2 regions of the Gorillibacterium sp. sgz306347 genome follow, and region 1 is predicted to be linked to the other one. Evidence: predicted binding sites of a transcription regulator. Region 1 holds the regulator's gene; the other holds the start of a gene.
The links. The regulator Rex, encoded in region 1, represses fermentation and respiration genes when NADH is low (regulators of the CRP and FNR family bind a similar motif). The targets are predictions, from matches to a motif close to TTGTGAAATATTTCACAA.
Positions count from the first base shown of each region.

Region 2: a site for Rex is predicted at 2,999-3,016, ahead of nuoE (NADH-quinone oxidoreductase subunit NuoE). Genes of this name have one in related genera too.

Region 1 covers NZ_JCAPET010000018.1:17,220-21,716, forward strand. Annotated here, with positions in the region: gene AC6I6H_RS11315 (amidohydrolase) at 1-870, opposite strand, end outside; gene AC6I6H_RS11320 (DUF47 domain-containing protein) at 1,053-1,670, shown strand; gene AC6I6H_RS11325 (redox-sensing transcriptional repressor Rex) at 1,742-2,365, opposite strand; gene dinG (ATP-dependent DNA helicase DinG) at 2,362-4,497, opposite strand, start outside.
Region 2 covers NZ_JCAPET010000012.1:5,907-10,403, reverse strand. Annotated here, with positions in the region: gene AC6I6H_RS08635 (NADH-dependent [FeFe] hydrogenase, group A6) at 1-534, opposite strand, end outside; gene nuoF (NADH-quinone oxidoreductase subunit NuoF) at 543-2,420, opposite strand; gene nuoE (NADH-quinone oxidoreductase subunit NuoE) at 2,462-2,962, opposite strand; gene AC6I6H_RS08620 (thiamine pyrophosphate-dependent enzyme) at 3,162-4,497, opposite strand, start outside.

The DNA.
Region 1 (4,497 bases):
CACAGGCGCGATGCCGCTTGCCAGCTTCAGGTTGCTGCCGGGGTTGTGGGAAACCCGGACGTCGCGGCGGGCCAAAATTTCAATTTCCTTGTCGTTCAAATGAACGGCATGCGCGACAAGACACGGACGGTCAAACACGCCCAGCTTCTCCAGATGCTCGACCGGCCGGAGCCCGTAGGCCCTTTCGTTTTCCTCCACCTCACGCGCGGTTTCCGACATGTGGGTGTGCATCGGAAGATCCAGCTCGTACGACAGCTCCACCAGCTTCTCGATATAGTCCGGCGGGCAGGTATAGGGTGCGTGCGGCGAAATCATCGCCGTGATCCGGCCCCCTGCGGCGCCATGCCAGCTGCGGGCGAAGGCGGCCGCTTCACGCAGCTTGACGTCCTGCACCTCGGGCGGGCAGAGCCCGATGACGCCCCGCGTGAGACAGGCCCGCATGCCCGACAGCTCGACCGAGCGGGCCACTTCATCCATATGATCGTACATGTCGACGAACGTCGTCGTGCCCGATTTGAGCATTTCCACAATGGAAAGCAGGGTGCCTATTCTTACGTCGCCCGCCGTAAATTTCGCTTCGTTGGGCCACATTTTCTCTTCCAGCCAAACCTGGAGGGCCAGGTCGTCGCCTACGCCCCGAAGCAGCGACATCGCCGCATGTCCGTGGGTGTTGACTAGTCCGGGCATGTACAGCCGGCGGCTGCCGTCCACCACTTCGTCAAAGCCGGAGGCAAGCTGCTCCGGGGAAAGCTCGGGTCCGAGCCATTCAATTTTATCGTCTGCCACAATCATATTTCCGCGCAGTACGGGAGACTCCGCATCCGGAGTCAGAAAAATGCCGTTTTTGATCAACAATCGGGCCAAAGGGATCGTTTCCTTTCTGCTATCCGTTTTTCTAGAGCGTACAACGCCGGCGGGGCAAAAGCAAGGCTTCCGGACAAGAGTTGACGAAACCGTGGCGAAGGGGCGTCCTCATTGCGCGGCCCGCTCTCTTTATGATACCTTAACATAAGGAGCAACGGGGTCATATATAAACGGGAGGCTAAACCTACATGTTTCAGAAAAAGGGAGATACCGATTTTTTCAAGCTGCTGCTGGAATCCGCAGACAACACGCTCGTGGCGGCCAAAATGTTCCGCGAAGCAATGAGCGGCTCGAAGCCGCCGGTGGCTTACATCGACCAATTGAAGGATCTTGAACACAAGGGCGACAACATCACCCATATGATTTACCGCGGGTTAAATAAAGTGTTCATCACCCCTCTCGACCGGGAGGACATCATGGAACTGGCGAACAAAATGGACGATGTCATGGACTACATCGAAGAAACGATCGCCAAATTCGACTATCTGAACATCGAAGCCTCCGACGACTACATGCGAAAATTCGCCGAAGTGATTGTGAAGGCCTGCGAGCATATCGTCGAAGCGTTCCACCTGCTCTCCAAGAAGAAATACGATCAGATCTCCGAGCATACCGTGCAAATCAACAGCCTGGAGAACGAAGGCGACCGCCTCATGCGCGAGGGCATTCGCAAAATTTTCACCGAGCAAAAAGACCCCTACACGGATTTCAAAATCAAGGAGCTGTACGAGCGCCTGGAAAAAGCGACCGACGCCTGCGAAGGCGTCGCCAATATACTCGAAAGCATCATCCTGCGTTACGCCTGAGACGGCAGACGCGGATACACAAAACGCCGCGATCCCTTACGGATCGCGGCGTTTTCATTGGGAAGAAACGATTAATCCAGGTAATACGCCAGGCTCAGCAGCTCCGTCGTAAAATCGGCATAATGCACGCGCACGTTCGGAGTCACTTTAATGATGGAAGGCGCAAAATTGAGAATCGCTTCGACGCCGGCGGCAACAAGATCGTCTGCGACGCCCTGCGCTTCCGATCCGGGGACGGTGATGATGCCGACCCGGATGTTCTGCTGGCGCACCGTATCTTTCATTTCCTCGATAGGCTGGACCGTCAGGTGATTGATCTTCGTGCCGACAATTTCCGGAACGGCGTCGAACAGGGCGACAATGTGCATGTTGTCCTTCAGGTAGGCGTTGTAGTTGCTGAGCGCCTTCCCCAGGTTCCCGGCTCCGACCAAAGCGACGGCGATTTCCCGGTCCAGCTTCAGGATCTGACGTATTTTCTCAATCAGGTATTCGACGTCATAGCCAATGCCCTTTTTGCCGAAATCCCCAAAGTAGGCCAAATCCTTGCGAATTTGGGCGGGATTCAGATCCAGTCTGCGTCCCAGGTCCTGAGAGGAAACGGTCTGCACGCCATTGGCATGAAGCTCGCTTAAATAGCGCAGGTATACCGGCAGTCTGCGGACTACCGCTTCCGAGATTTTCTCCGTCGTCTTCATTCGTTAACCCCTTCCATCCATTGCGAAATTCTCGGCACCAGTTGCTTGGCATTCATATGCTCAATTTTGGGTCCCGGCAGCGAGTATAAGAAATGCTTTCCGTAATAGGTTTCCAGAATCCTTGTGTCGTACACGATCACAATGCCTTTGTCGCTTTCGCGGCGCACCAGCCGGCCGAAGCCCTGCTTGAAACGGATGACGGCCTGCGGCACGGAAAGCTTCATGAACGGATTCTGGTTTTTCTGTTTGATGCGGTCGCATTTGGCTTCCACCACCGGATGGTTCGGCGGCTGAAACGGCAGCCGGACGATCGCCAGGCAGCTCAGCGCTTCGCCGGGAATGTCGACCCCTTCCCAGAAGCTGCTCGTTCCAAGCAGAACGGTTTTGCCGTTCGCCTGAAAGAGCCGGACCAGCTTGCTTCGGCTTCCGCCGTCCATGCCCTGCCCCAATACCTGGATGCCGTCGGGCGTGAGCCGCTCGCGCAGCTCTCCGTGCACCTGCTTCAGCATCCGGTAGGAAGTGAACAGCACCAGCATGCGCCCTTTGGTTTCGCGCGCCACCTCGGCGAGCGATTCCACCAGCGCGGCCGTAAACTCGGCCTCGCCTTTCATTCCCTTCAGCACCGGGAAATCGCGCGGGATAACGACCAGCGCCTGCTCCCGGTAATTGAACGGCGAAGGCAGCTGCACCTCCCGGAGCCGGTTGTCCTCCGCCGCCTCCCGCAGCCCGAGCTGATCGATGGTGTAATCGAACGTTTTGCCGACCGACAGCGTGGCGGAGGTCAGCACGACGCTTTCCTTTTGATCAAAGAAATGCGCCTTCAGCATCGGGCTGACATCGATGGGAACGGACATGAGCTGCAGCGACTTCATTTTGTGCTGGTGGTTGCCTTCAATCCAGTAAACAAAGCCCGCATCGTTCTGGGCAACGAAAAAGCGCAGGTTGTCGCGCAGCCGGGCCAGCTCCTTGACGCCGCCCGAAAGGTTGGTGGCAAGGCTTTGCAGCTCCGACCGGTCCGGCTCCTCCTTGAGCGGCGCGAGCAGTTTGTCCAGCTGCTTCAGCAGCTTCGCCAGAAGCCGATCGAGGTCCTCGTGCGCTTCGGTCAGCTCCGCCCAGCCGGCCGGCTTGCGGTCGTCGGTCAGCCGGAATACCAGGGCGTTCTCTCCCGTATCGCCCGCACCTCCCGCCATCCGCTCGTACAGTCGCGACATCCAGTTGTCCCACCGCTCGCGGATGTCCGCAAACAGAGGATACATCTCGTCAATCGATTCGCAGAGCACGCCCGCTTTGTCGGCCGACAAATTGTCGTCGTGCACGATGCGCTGGCGAAGCAGAGGGAGCTGACCCAGCCGGCTGTCCTTGTAAAGCCAAGTGAGCCCGTTCACAAAAGCATGCCAGGAAACTTCCAGTCCAAGGTGCTTGGCGGCCACTTCTTCGAAATTGTGCGCTTCATCCACCACGAGCTGCTTGTAGCCCGGAAGAATCCGGTGCTCCGCCTTCATGTCGGTAAACAAAAGCGAATGGTTCGTGATGACCACATCCGCCTCGCCCGCATCGTAGCGGGCGCGATGATAGAAGCATTTTTTAAACCAGGGGCAGCTGCGGTTCTGGCAGGAATCCGCGTCGCTCATGACCGACCGCCAGAAATCGGCTCCCCGGCCTCCAAAGTGCAGCTCCTCGTCTTCACCGCGTTCGGTGAGGCTGAGCCAAACCAGCATTTGCGCCGCGGTGACCAGATCTTCCCGGCCGTTGTCAAACTCCTCGTACACGATCTTCTGCTCGAACTTGCGGAGGCACAGGTAATGGCTTCTACCCTTCAAGACCGCCGCCCGGAACGGGACGGGGAAAACTTCGTGCAAAAGAGGCAGGTCCCTTTGCCGCAGCTGCTCCTGCAGGTTGATCGTGTGCGTGCTGACGACCATTTTTTTGCTTTCACGAATGCCGTAATAGAGCGCCGGCAGCAGGTACCCGAGCGATTTCCCGGTTCCCGTACCCGCCTCGACCAGCAGGTGCTCTTCCCCCTCGAACGCGGCGGCAACCTCCGCGGACATGCGGTTCTGCGCCTCCCGCTCTTCATATGCAGGAAATTTGGCCTGCAGCTTCTTCTTGACGCCCTCGTGAAAAGCTTCAAA
Region 2 (4,497 bases), on a different contig from region 1:
CACCGTGTCGAAGCCGCGCTTCGCGAAGCCGATGGCGTTCACCGTCTGCATCGTGCCGCAGGCGCCGACGCAGCGGCCGCACAAAATACATTTGGACGCGTCGCGGGCGATCGCCGGGGACGTATAGTCCTTTTCCTGGCTCGACTTTTCGCCGACGTACCGGACGCTGCGGATGTTCAGGTCGTTCGACACCGTCTGCAGCTCGCAGCTGCCGCTGCGGGTGCAGCTCAGGCATTCGCGGTCGTGGTCCGACAGCAGAAGCTCGACCGTCGCCTTGCGGGCTTCGCGCACCTTCCGCGTGTTGGTCTGGATTCGCATCCCTTCCTCCGCTTTCAGCGTGCAGGAAGCGATCAGCCTCGGGCCTACCTCCACCACGCAAACGCGGCAGCTGGAAGAATGGTTGACGCCCTTCATGTAGCACAGGGAAGGAATATGGATGTCGAGCTCGCGGGCCGCTTCAAGAACGGTCGTGCCTTTGGGCACCTGCGTCTCGATGCCGTCAATCGTGATTTTAATCGTCTCCAACTTGATCACTCCTATTGTCAGACTATCGCTACGGCTTTGAACTTGCAGACATCGAAGCAAACGCCGCATTTGATGCAGGCGACCGCGTCGATGACATACGGTTCCTTCACCTTGCCCGTAATCGCGTTATTCGGGCACTTCCGGGCGCAAAGGCTGCAGCCGCGGCAGAGATCGGCGTCGATCTCATAGGAAATGAGCGATTTGCAGACGCCCGCCGGGCATTTTTTGTCGGCGATATGGGCCATGTATTCTTCGCGGAAATGCTTGATGGTCGACAGAACCGGGTTCGGAGCGGTTTGGCCGAGCGCGCAGAGAGACGCATTCCGGATCTGGTTGGAGAGGTTCTCCAGGTTATCCAGGTCCTCGATCGTTCCTTTGCCTTCCGTGATCTTGTCGAGAATTTCCAGCAGCCGTTTGGTGCCGATCCGGCACGGGGTACATTTGCCGCAGGATTCGTCGCGCGTGAAGTCCAGGTAGAAGCGGGCGACGTCCACCATGCAGGTGTCCTCGTCCATGACGATCATGCCGCCGGAGCCCATCATCGAGCCGAGGCTCGTGAGCGTATCGAAGTCGATGGTGCAGTCCAGATGCTCCTCCGTCAGACAGCCGCCGGACGGGCCGCCGGTTTGCACGGCTTTGAACTTTTTGCCGTTCGGGATGCCGCCGCCGATTTCAAAAATAACCTCGCGCAGCGTAATGCCCATCGGCACTTCCACCAGGCCGGTGTTGACGACTTTGCCGCCGAGCGCGAAAACCTTCGTGCCCTTCGACTTCTCGGTCCCGATGCCCGCGTACCACTCCGAGCCCTTCAAAATGATTTGCGGCACGTTTGCAAGCGTTTCCACGTTATTGATAATGGTCGGCTGGCCCCACAGCCCTTCCACGGCCGGGAACGGCGGTTTCGGATTCGGCATCCCGCGGCGGCCTTCGATCGAGTTCATCAGCGCCGTTTCCTCGCCGCAGACAAACGCTCCCGCGCCAAGCCGCACGTCGATGTCGAACTTGAATCCGGTGCCAAGCACGTTATCGCCAAGCAAGCCGTAATCGCGAGCCTGTTTCAACGCTTTGACAAAACGTTGTACGGCAATCGGATATTCCGCACGCACGTAGATGAAGCCTTGGTTCGAGCCGATGGCGTAGCCGGCGATCGCCATTGCCTCGATGACGGCATGCGGATCGCCCTCCAGGATCGACCGGTCCATAAACGCGCCCGGGTCGCCTTCGTCGGCGTTGCAGATGACGAATTTCTGGTTCTTCTCCTGCTTGGCGGCAAACTCCCATTTCAGGCCGGTCGTAAACCCGCCGCCGCCGCGTCCGCGCAGGCCGGATTGCTTCATCGTTTCGATAACCTGCTGGCGGCTCATGGTCATCAGCACTTTGCCAAGCGCCTTGTAGCCGTCGCGGGCGATGTATTCGTCGATCACTTCCGGGTCGATGATGCCGCAGTTGCGCAGGGCGATCCGGACTTGCTTTTTATAGAAATCCGTTTCTTCGAAATTCAGAATTTCGCCGTCCACTTTCGTTTTTTCATAAACGATCTTTTCATACGGCTTGCCGTTCAGCAAATGCTGCTCCACCAGATCGGGAATATCCGCGACCTCTACCCGGCTGTAAAAGACGCCTTCGGGATACACGATCACGACCGGTCCCAGCTCGCACAGCCCGAAGCAGCCGGTCCGCACCACTTCCACCTTTTCTTCGATGCCGTGATTGCCGATTTCCTTTTCCAGCGCCGCGATGATCTTGTTCGAGTCCGAGGACGTACATCCCGTCCCGCCGCACACCATGACCGACCGGAACTGGATGGAATCCGTTCCGGCACCGGTGATTTGCCGGTTGTCCAGCTTCCCCTGGGTCAGGGTTCGGATTGCTTCGAGATCTGTCAAAAGCTTCATGCCACTACCTCCCGTTTAAAATGCGCCGAGCGCACGCCTCGTCAATTGTACTCTTTCAGGATTTTCGGAACGTCGTTGGGAACCAGGCGGCCGTATACCTTCTCGCCGATGGTCATGACCGGGGCCAAACCGCAGGCGCCCAGGCAGCGGGTCGCTTCCAGCGTAAATTTGTTGTCTTCCGTCGTTCCCTGCACCGGCACGTTCAGCTCCGTGCTCAGCCGGTCCAGCAGCGCCTGCGCGCCTTTGATATAACACGCGGTGCCCATGCACACGCGGATGATGTTTTCGCCTTTGGGGGTAAGGGAAAAGAAATGATAGAACGAGGCGACGCCGTAGATTTCGCTCATCGGGATATCCAGCTCGGCGGATACCACCTTCAGCACGTCCTCCGGCAGGTAGCCGTAAATATCCTGAACCTCGTGAAGCACCGGAATCAGAGCGCCTTTCACCGATTTGAAGCTCTCGATGGCGGCCTGAACCTTTTCCAGCTTCTCGTCGGCCTGGGCGACTCCCTCGCATTGGCAGGCTTGTTGCTGTTCCATGTACGTATTCTCCTTCCTTTCTGACCAGCTGAAAGATTGCGAAAAAAATCACATAAATCCTCGCCAATAGAAGAAAAACGAGGTATACTAGACTGAGAACGTTTATCAATGGGCATACTTGAGGCCGGCAGCCGCTAACTGCCGGCCTCGGGGACCCATCCTTGCTTTTCTTTCTTTTTTGCGATGACCGTGACTTATTTTACAGATCCGGGTTTTCGTGCTTCGCCTTCAGCCGGTTCCAGCGGCGCTCGACCTCCGCCTCGAAATCGGCCAGCATCGCTTCGTCCTTCAGCAAGTGCTTCGTTTTGCCCATGCCCTTCAGCCATTCCACCACCGGAACGCGTTTGCCCTTTTCTTCCGGGTTGTACGTGATGTTCGTAACCCCTTGCTCGATTTCATAGAGCGGGAAGAAGCAGGAATCGACCGCCGCTTTGACCAGGCCGGTGCCCTTCGGGTCTTCCGTTTTCCAGTTCAGCGGGCAGGCGCACAGGATTTTGCCGTAAGCCGTGCCGACATTGTTGGCGTACCACTGGGCTTTGGCCGCTTTTTGCAGCAGGTCCTGGGCGTTGCTTTCCGCCGCCGTAAAGACATACGGAATGTTGCAGGCCGCGAGAATTTGCGCGGTGTCTTTGTGATGGCCTTTTTTGCCCTTTTGGGCTTTGCCGACGCCCGACGTGGAGGTCATGTGGCCCATCGGGGTGGAATACGACAGCTGGGAACCGGTGTTCATGTAGCCTTCGTTGTCGTATTCGAGAATGATCATTTTATGATTGCGCAGCGCGGCCCCGACCGTCGCGCCCATGCCGATGTCCATGCCGCCGTCGCCGGATACCATGATGAAGGTGACGTCGTCGGAAACCTGGATTTCGCCGCGGCGCTTCATTTCGTAGAATGCATCCACCGCGCCTGCCACCGTAGCGGCCCCGTTCTGGAACAGGTTGTGCACGAAGGTTTGTTTGTGGGACGAATACGGATAGCTTGCCGTTACGACATAAGCGCAGCCCGTTTGGAACAGGACGACGATGTCGCCTTCGATGCCTTTGAAGAACAGCTCCAGCGCGGAGAGGGCGCCGCAGCCGGGACATGCGCCGTGTCCGGGCGCCAGTCGGTGCGGTTTCACCGTCAGCTGGCGCAGCGGGGGCAGCTTGACCTTCAGCCGTCCGGTTTCTTCGTCCTGCGTTACGTTGATCAGGCCGGTTTTGTAAGATTCGCCGTGCAGCGGTTCGATGACTTCCTTGATCGCGTCCTTCGCTTCGCCCGGATAGTGGCCGTGGTAGTCAAACGGCTTCTCGGCGTAGCCTTTGGCGGCGGCGTCGATGGCGGCGTCCAGGAACGCTTCGGCATCGTCGGCATAGAAGTCCTTGCCGCCCAGACCGAAGATGCGGGACAGCACGACGGTTTTGTTCTCGGGGTCGATTTGCAGCGCGGAGCGGATTTCGTGCGTCAGGTTGCTGCCTTGGGCGCCGTAGGAATCGGCGCGTTCGCCCACGAGCAGGGCTTTGACGTTCTTCAGCGCCTTGCGGAGCTGCTCGGCC